Regions from separate parts of the Streptococcus sp. 2_1_36FAA genome, predicted to be linked through region 1. Evidence: predicted binding sites of a transcription regulator. Region 1 holds the regulator's gene; the other holds the start of a gene.
What was found. The regulator Rex, encoded in region 1, represses fermentation and respiration genes when NADH is low (regulators of the CRP and FNR family bind a similar motif). The targets are predictions, from matches to a motif close to TTGTGAANTANTTCACAA.
Positions count from the first base shown of each region.

Region 2: the regulator Rex is predicted to act here: its motif matches at 2,074-2,091, upstream of adhP (alcohol dehydrogenase AdhP).

Region 1 covers NZ_KI391973.1:471,518-474,931, forward strand. The annotation lists gene gyrA (DNA gyrase subunit A) at 1-52, shown strand, start outside; gene HMPREF0847_RS02295 (class A sortase) at 56-811, shown strand; gene radC (RadC family protein) at 895-1,575, shown strand; gene HMPREF0847_RS02305 (redox-sensing transcriptional repressor Rex) at 1,595-2,242, opposite strand; gene HMPREF0847_RS02310 (DUF4649 family protein) at 2,345-2,578, opposite strand; gene HMPREF0847_RS02315 (DUF1831 domain-containing protein) at 2,613-2,960, opposite strand; gene HMPREF0847_RS02320 (cysteine desulfurase family protein) at 2,950-3,414, opposite strand, start outside.
Region 2 covers NZ_KI391976.1:48,773-52,186, reverse strand. The annotation lists gene HMPREF0847_RS08125 (DUF2075 domain-containing protein) at 1-258, shown strand, start outside; gene HMPREF0847_RS08120 (TIGR02328 family protein) at 355-720, shown strand; gene adhP (alcohol dehydrogenase AdhP) at 1,017-2,039, opposite strand; gene HMPREF0847_RS08110 (S8 family serine peptidase) at 2,362-3,414, shown strand, end outside.

The DNA of each region.
Region 1 (3,414 bases):
TACAACTGTAGAAGCAGATGATAAAGAAGAGTTGCAAGACGAGAAGGAGTAAAATATGGCTAGAGGATCACGAAGAGCCAAGAAGAAACGTAGTAGACGTAATATTATATTAAATATTCTTTCGGTTATCTTACTGTTAGTTGCACTTGCCCTAATCTTTAATTCTTCAATTAGAAATATGATTATGGTTTGGCATACAAACAAGTACCAGGTTTCTAAAGTATCTAAGAAAGAAATTGAGAAGAATAAAGCAAGTAAAGGTAGTTTCAATTTTGAAAAGGTTGAGCCTCTATCGACTGAAGCAGTTTTAAATGCTCAATGGAAAGCGCAACAACTTCCTGTTATCGGTGGGATTGCGATTCCTGAACTATCCCTTAATTTACCAATTTTTAATGGACTGGAGAATGCAGGTCTTTATTATGGCGCTGGTACTATGAAAGAAACTCAGCAAATGGGAAAAGGAAACTATGCTTTAGCTAGCCACCATGTTTTCGGGATTACGGGAGCCAATGAAATGCTCTTCTCCCCTCTTGATCGAGCAAAAGCTGGTATGAAGATTTATCTGACAGATAAAGATAAAGTTTATACTTATTCAATAACTAGTGTTGAAAACGTGGAACCTGAAAGGGTAGATGTGGTTGATGATGCAGCTGATGGTACAGCAGAGGTTACTTTGGTAACCTGTGAAGATGCTGCGGCAACTTCTCGTACAATTGTTAAGGGTGTTTTAGAAAGTGAAACTCCATACAAAGAAACACCGAAGAAGATTTTGAACTACTTCAATAAATCATACAATCAAATGCAACTATAAATCTTATAATAAAAAAGAAGGAAGCATAAGTTTAATGCTTTCCTTTTTTCTTTTGCGAATAAATAGATTGTAAGGAGGTTTTTATGTACAGTATATCATTTCAAGAGGAATCATTATTACCACGGGAACGATTAGTAAGACTAGGAGCAGAGCAGTTAAGCAATCAGGAATTGCTGTCTATTCTCATTCGTACAGGAAATAAAAAAGAGAATGTATTCCAAATAGCTAGTAGAATTTTAGCATCAGTATCAAGTCTGACTGAACTGCGTCACATGACTCTATCTGAACTACAGGGGATATCTGGTATAGGGCAAGTAAAGGCGATTGAGCTACAGGCCATGATTGAGTTGGGTAGTCGTATTTCAAAAGCGGAGAATTTTGAAGGAGAACGTATACTGAGTAGTCAAAAACTTGCTAAGAAAATGCAACAGGAATTAAGTCATAAAAAACAGGAGCATTTGGTTGCACTTTATTTGAACACACAAAATCAGATTATTCATCAACAGACAATTTTCATTGGAAGTCTGACTCGGAGTTTAGCAGAACCTAGGGAGATTCTTCATTATGCGATTAAGCATATGGCGACATCAATTATCTTGGTCCATAATCATCCTTCAGGCGCGACTAGGCCAAGTAGGGATGATGATCAGGTGACTGAGAAAATAAAAGAAGCCTGCGAAATGATGGGCTTCGTTTTATTGGATCATTTAATTGTGGGAGGGGATAGCTATTATAGTTATCGAGAGGAAACAGACCTCATTTAAGGACGGTTAGCTATAGTGCTTAATCATGCTCTTTTTTCATAAAGTAGAGAAGAGTTTGCAGTTCGCTTGTCAAATCGACGTACTGAACCACAATTTCTTTTGGCAGGTGAAGATGTACAGGTGAAAAACTCATGATCCCTTTTATTCCAGCCTCTACAAGAATATTGGCTACTTCCTGGGCTTTTACACTTGGAACAGTTAAAATTGCTGTCTTGATGTCAGCGTCCTTGATTTTCTCTTTGATTTGAGAAATTCCATAAATTGGAATGCCGTCAGGAGTTTTTGTTCCAACTTCTTTATGGCTATCAACGTCAAAAGCCATGACAATTTTCATCTTATTTCTTTCGTGGAAGCGGTAGTGGAGAAGAGCGTGCCCCATATTACCAACGCCTACAAGCATGACATTGGTGATTGAGTTATCATTAAGTAGATCAGCAAAAAAATTCATTAATTTTTTAACATCGTAGCCAAAACCTCTGCGTCCAAGTTCACCAAAATAAGAAAAATCTCTTCGAACAGTAGCAGAGTCAATACCAATTGCTTCAGCAATTTGTTTGGAACTGGCTTTTTCTATTTTTTCTGCATTAAAACGTTTAAAAATACGGTAGTAGAGGGATAAACGCTTGGCAGTTGCACGAGGAATACTTGAATTTTTTTCAGTTTTCACAAAATCACGTCCTTTCATTTCTATTTTATAGAAAGTTTGTGAAAAAATCAACTATTTTAAAATAATCCAAGAAAGTAAAAATAAAAAAGAAAACTAAAATCCTTAGTTTTCTTTTTTATTTTCGTATGCTGACAAATCAAACTGTGACATGGTTCGATAGAGATTGCCTATTTTTCCTTCGTAGGGAAGTTCCTTACCGTTATAAGTCAAAGAGAGGACCTTTAAGTTATCCGGAATAGTGACACAGCCTGAAAAAGCTAGCATGAATTCATCAAAATCAAGATAACGAACGATTCGTTCGGCCTTATAAGAATCTAAGTATTTAAGTTCAATCATGTATATTCTCTGCTATTCTTGAATGAATGTTGGATTATTGTTCTGTCTTTATAAAAATCTCTCTCTCAACTAAACTATCCATCAAAAAGTAGAATTTCTGCTGAATAATCTTTTGATCTTCTGATTTAAAAATATTAACTAAGCGAAGACCAGATTTATCTGTGATATTAATTTTAAAGCCTGACAGGTCTTTATTGAAAATAATCTTCAACAAAAATCCTTGACCACTATTTGGAATTTCTTCTAAGAGGCGAGTTAGCTCAAAGTTTCCTACTTTTGTTTCGGCAAAGGTATTATCCTTTAATGTAAATTTTTTAACATTTGGATTTACTTCATAACTGTATAAACAATCTTTTAATGCTACTGACTTTTCAAAGGCCATGTGTTTCTCCTAAAATTTCTTTTAATTTTTTTGTTAAAATTTGTACTTCTTGAACAGTATTTTGATCAGAAAAACTGATTCTGAAGGATTCTTTTAATCGGGGGGATGTCTCACCATAAAAAGCCGACAAAACGAGGCTTGGCTCAATCGCTCCAGCAGTACATGCTGATCCTGTGGAGACAGAAATACCTTCCATATCTAACTTCATCAGCAGAATATCGTTTACTTGGCCGGGAAATCCCATGTTAAGCACATGAGGTAAATGAGGCTCCTGTTCATTGAGATAATAGTCGATAGTGCCGAGTCCTTTCAAAAGTTCGTGTCGAAGCTCTTGAATGTGACTGGAGTTTTCGGTTATATGTTCAATGTTATTTTCCAGTGCTGTGGCCATTCCGGCAATGGAAATGATGTTTTCTGTACCAGCTCTTTTTTTATCTTCCTGGCTTCCACCGTG
Region 2 (3,414 bases), on a different contig from region 1:
TTTGACTTGAATTATGTAGGTGTTATTATCGGACCATCTGTGAAGTATCGAAACGGCAAAATTATTTATGATATTTCTGAAAGTAAAAATAAGGGTGCTGTTCAAAACCGTAAACTTGCGAATGGTGAAAAAGTCAACTATGGTGAAAGACTATTACGAAATGAACTAAATGTTTTGTTAACGCGTGGCGTAAACGGTCTATATATTTATGCAGTTGATAAAGAATTAAGGGATGCTCTGAATAAAGCAATTAAATAAAATTATAATCAGTTATTGTCAGGCTTCCAAGGAAGATGCCAGCTCTTTATCCAAACACCTACTTACAAAAATTAACTTTACTGAAAGGAGACTTACATGAGACTTTGGCATGAGGCCTTGATTCCTCAACTTCCTCGTCCTCAACTTTTGGGGCAACATCGTGAGTGCTGCGCCCTACGTGGCAATGGCTGGGGCAGAAGGCATGCGACGGTGGACTATGTCTTTACCCACTCGCCCTACCATCTCTATGCTTACCATCGCTTGATTATGGAGGAAATGGCTAGTCGTGGCTATCGGGTCAGCCCAGAGTGGCTGGACAAGAACTACCGTGGTAAGACCTGCCCTTCTTATGAAGACTTGCCTGAGGAGAAGCTAGGCAATCCCATCTACAGTGAGCATGATGCCCGCTACTATGAGGAATGTGTAGATAATCTCCGTGAGAAGGGGATAGAGCTGGAATAACGACTCAAAAGGTTTGCGATGCAAAATTCTTCTTCGCATTTTTTAAGTCATAAAGATGAGACCTAAGGATTATTCCCTAGGTCTTTTGCTTTAGTATTATGATGTATTTTCAGTTATAAAGTGATGAAAAAGAGCTTGTTGCACGCTATTGTATAAACAGGGTGATAGATCTGTTTTCTTCATAAATAGTGAGATCTTTTTTGCAACAAACCTTAAGAACCCTATACCGTAAAAGAATCAATAAAAAAACGAACTAACCATAGAGTAGTCCGTTTTTTGTTTAATAGAAAGAGGCATTAGTGAGTGAAGTCAAGTACCATACGTCCTTGGATAGTACCAGCTTCCATTTCATCAAAGACATCTACGGCATCTTCAACAGGGCGTTTTTCAACGACTGGAACAACTAAGCCTTCAGCACCGAATTGGAAGGCTTCTTCCAAGTCTTTACGAGTACCTACAAGAGAACCGATGACTTGGATACCGTCTAGAACAGTCTTAACAATGCTGAGGTCCATCATTTCAGATGGCAAACCAACAGCTACTACACGACCACCTGCACGTACAGAATCAACGGCTTGGTTGAAGGCCACTTTAGAAACGGCTGTTACGACAGCAGAATGAGCTCCACCGTTTGTTTTTTCTTTGATAAGGCCAGGAACATCATCAACTTCATGTCCATTGATGACAATATCAGCACCAACTTCTTTTGCTAAGGCAAGTTTGTCATTGTTGATGTCGACTGCGATAACATGGGCATTGAAAACTTTCTTAGCATATTGAACAGCTAGGTTACCCAAACCACCTGCACCATAAAGGACGATCCATTGGCCTGGTTGGAGCTGAGCTTCTTTGATGGCTTTGTAAGTGGTTACCCCGGCACAAGTGATAGAAGAAGCTTGTGCAGGATCAAGACCTTCAGGAACTTTGACAGCATAGTCAGCTGTTACGATACATTGTTCAGCCATACCACCGTCAACAGAATAACCAGCATTTTTTACTGTACGGCAAAGAGTTTCACGTCCTGTAGTACAGTATTCACAAGTGCCACAACCTTCAAAGAACCAAGCGACACTGACACGGTCGCCTACTTTCAAGCTCTTTACATCAGGAGCCAATTCTTTGACGATACCGATCCCTTCGTGACCAAGGATACGGCCTGGGACCTTACCAAAGTCACCATGTGCAACGTGCAAGTCAGTGTGGCAGACACCACAGTATTCAATTTCTACAAGAGCTTCACCTGTTTCAAGCGGACGGAGTTCTTTGTTTTGAATAATTTCAACACCAGTACTTTCTGGATTAACAACAACTGCTTTCATAAGTAGTTCCTCCTGTTTAGTTATTATCATTAATATGTTAATTATATCACAAAGTTTTTGGATCAGCAAGCGCTTTCAACGAAAAGTAATTCCCTGCTAGATTGCTAGGAGGACTATTTCTTACGACAAAGGTGCTAAAAACCGTATATTATTCTAATTTTGTTCTATATTTCAAACAAATTGACTCATCAAACTTTATAAAATAGGTATTAAGTAGAAAAACATTCGGGAATATTACATTTTCGTTACATTTTATAACAAAGTATGAATTTTCAGACAATTTTTATTATAATATGAGTTAAAAAATATTGAGGAGTTTTGTATGAAAAGACAACAACGTTTTTCACTTCGGAAGTTCAAATTTGGTTTGGCTTCGGCTTTGTTGGGAACTGCTTTGATTTTTGGTTCAGGCCAAGCTAATGCGGACGAACAGACTGCCGTTAATACATCAGAAGCGAGTCAGCAGTCAAGCCTAGTTACGACAGCTGATCCGTCAGAGCAGGAGTCTCTTTCTGCGGATAAGGCGACAGTAAAAGAGGAAAAGTCGCAAGCTTCTGAAGAAGTAGACAAATCCTCAAGTTCAGAGCCAGCAAATGCTCAAGCTCCATCAGCAGGAGAAACTAAGGAAGAAAAGCAAGTAGCTAGCGAAACAACTGTAGCTACAGAGCCAAAACAGACTGTTTCGACAGCAGAGGTAACAAGCCCTTCATCTGCGAAGAAAGATGATAAGCAGGAGGTTAGGGCTGAAAATCCTGAAAGCAAGCCAGCGACTACAGAAGCTGTAGCGTCAGAAAATACAGGTCAGCCAGTTGCTACTGCGACTTCTGAGGAAGAAGATAAAGTCAGCAAGGACGAGCAACCAACTAGCATCAGTAGTAATGAAATCATCAAGGTTCCTCAAACATGGTCTCAAGGTTATAAAGGGGAAGGCCGCTTGGTTGCTGTTATCGACTCTGGTTTAGACGTCCACCATGAAGTCTTGCGTATTTCGGACCCTTCAAAAGCCAAATACCAAACGGAAGCTGCTCTTGAAGAGGCAAAGAAGAAGGCCGGAATTGATTATGGTAAATGGTATAACAGCAAGGTTGTCTATGCCTATAACTATATTGATGGCGATGATAGCATCAAGGAAAAAGATAGCTATTCTCACGGGATGCACGTTACTGGTATCACGGCTGGAAATCCAGACAAGAAGGATAGCAATGGAGAATACATCTATGGGGTTGCTCCTGAAGCTCAAGTGATGTTCATGAGGGTCTTCTCAGACCGTCAAAAAACTACGAGCGACGCCATTTATATCAAGGCCATTGAAGATGCGGTAGCCTTGGGGGCAGATTCCATCAATATGAGTTTGGGTTCAGCAACAGGATCAGTC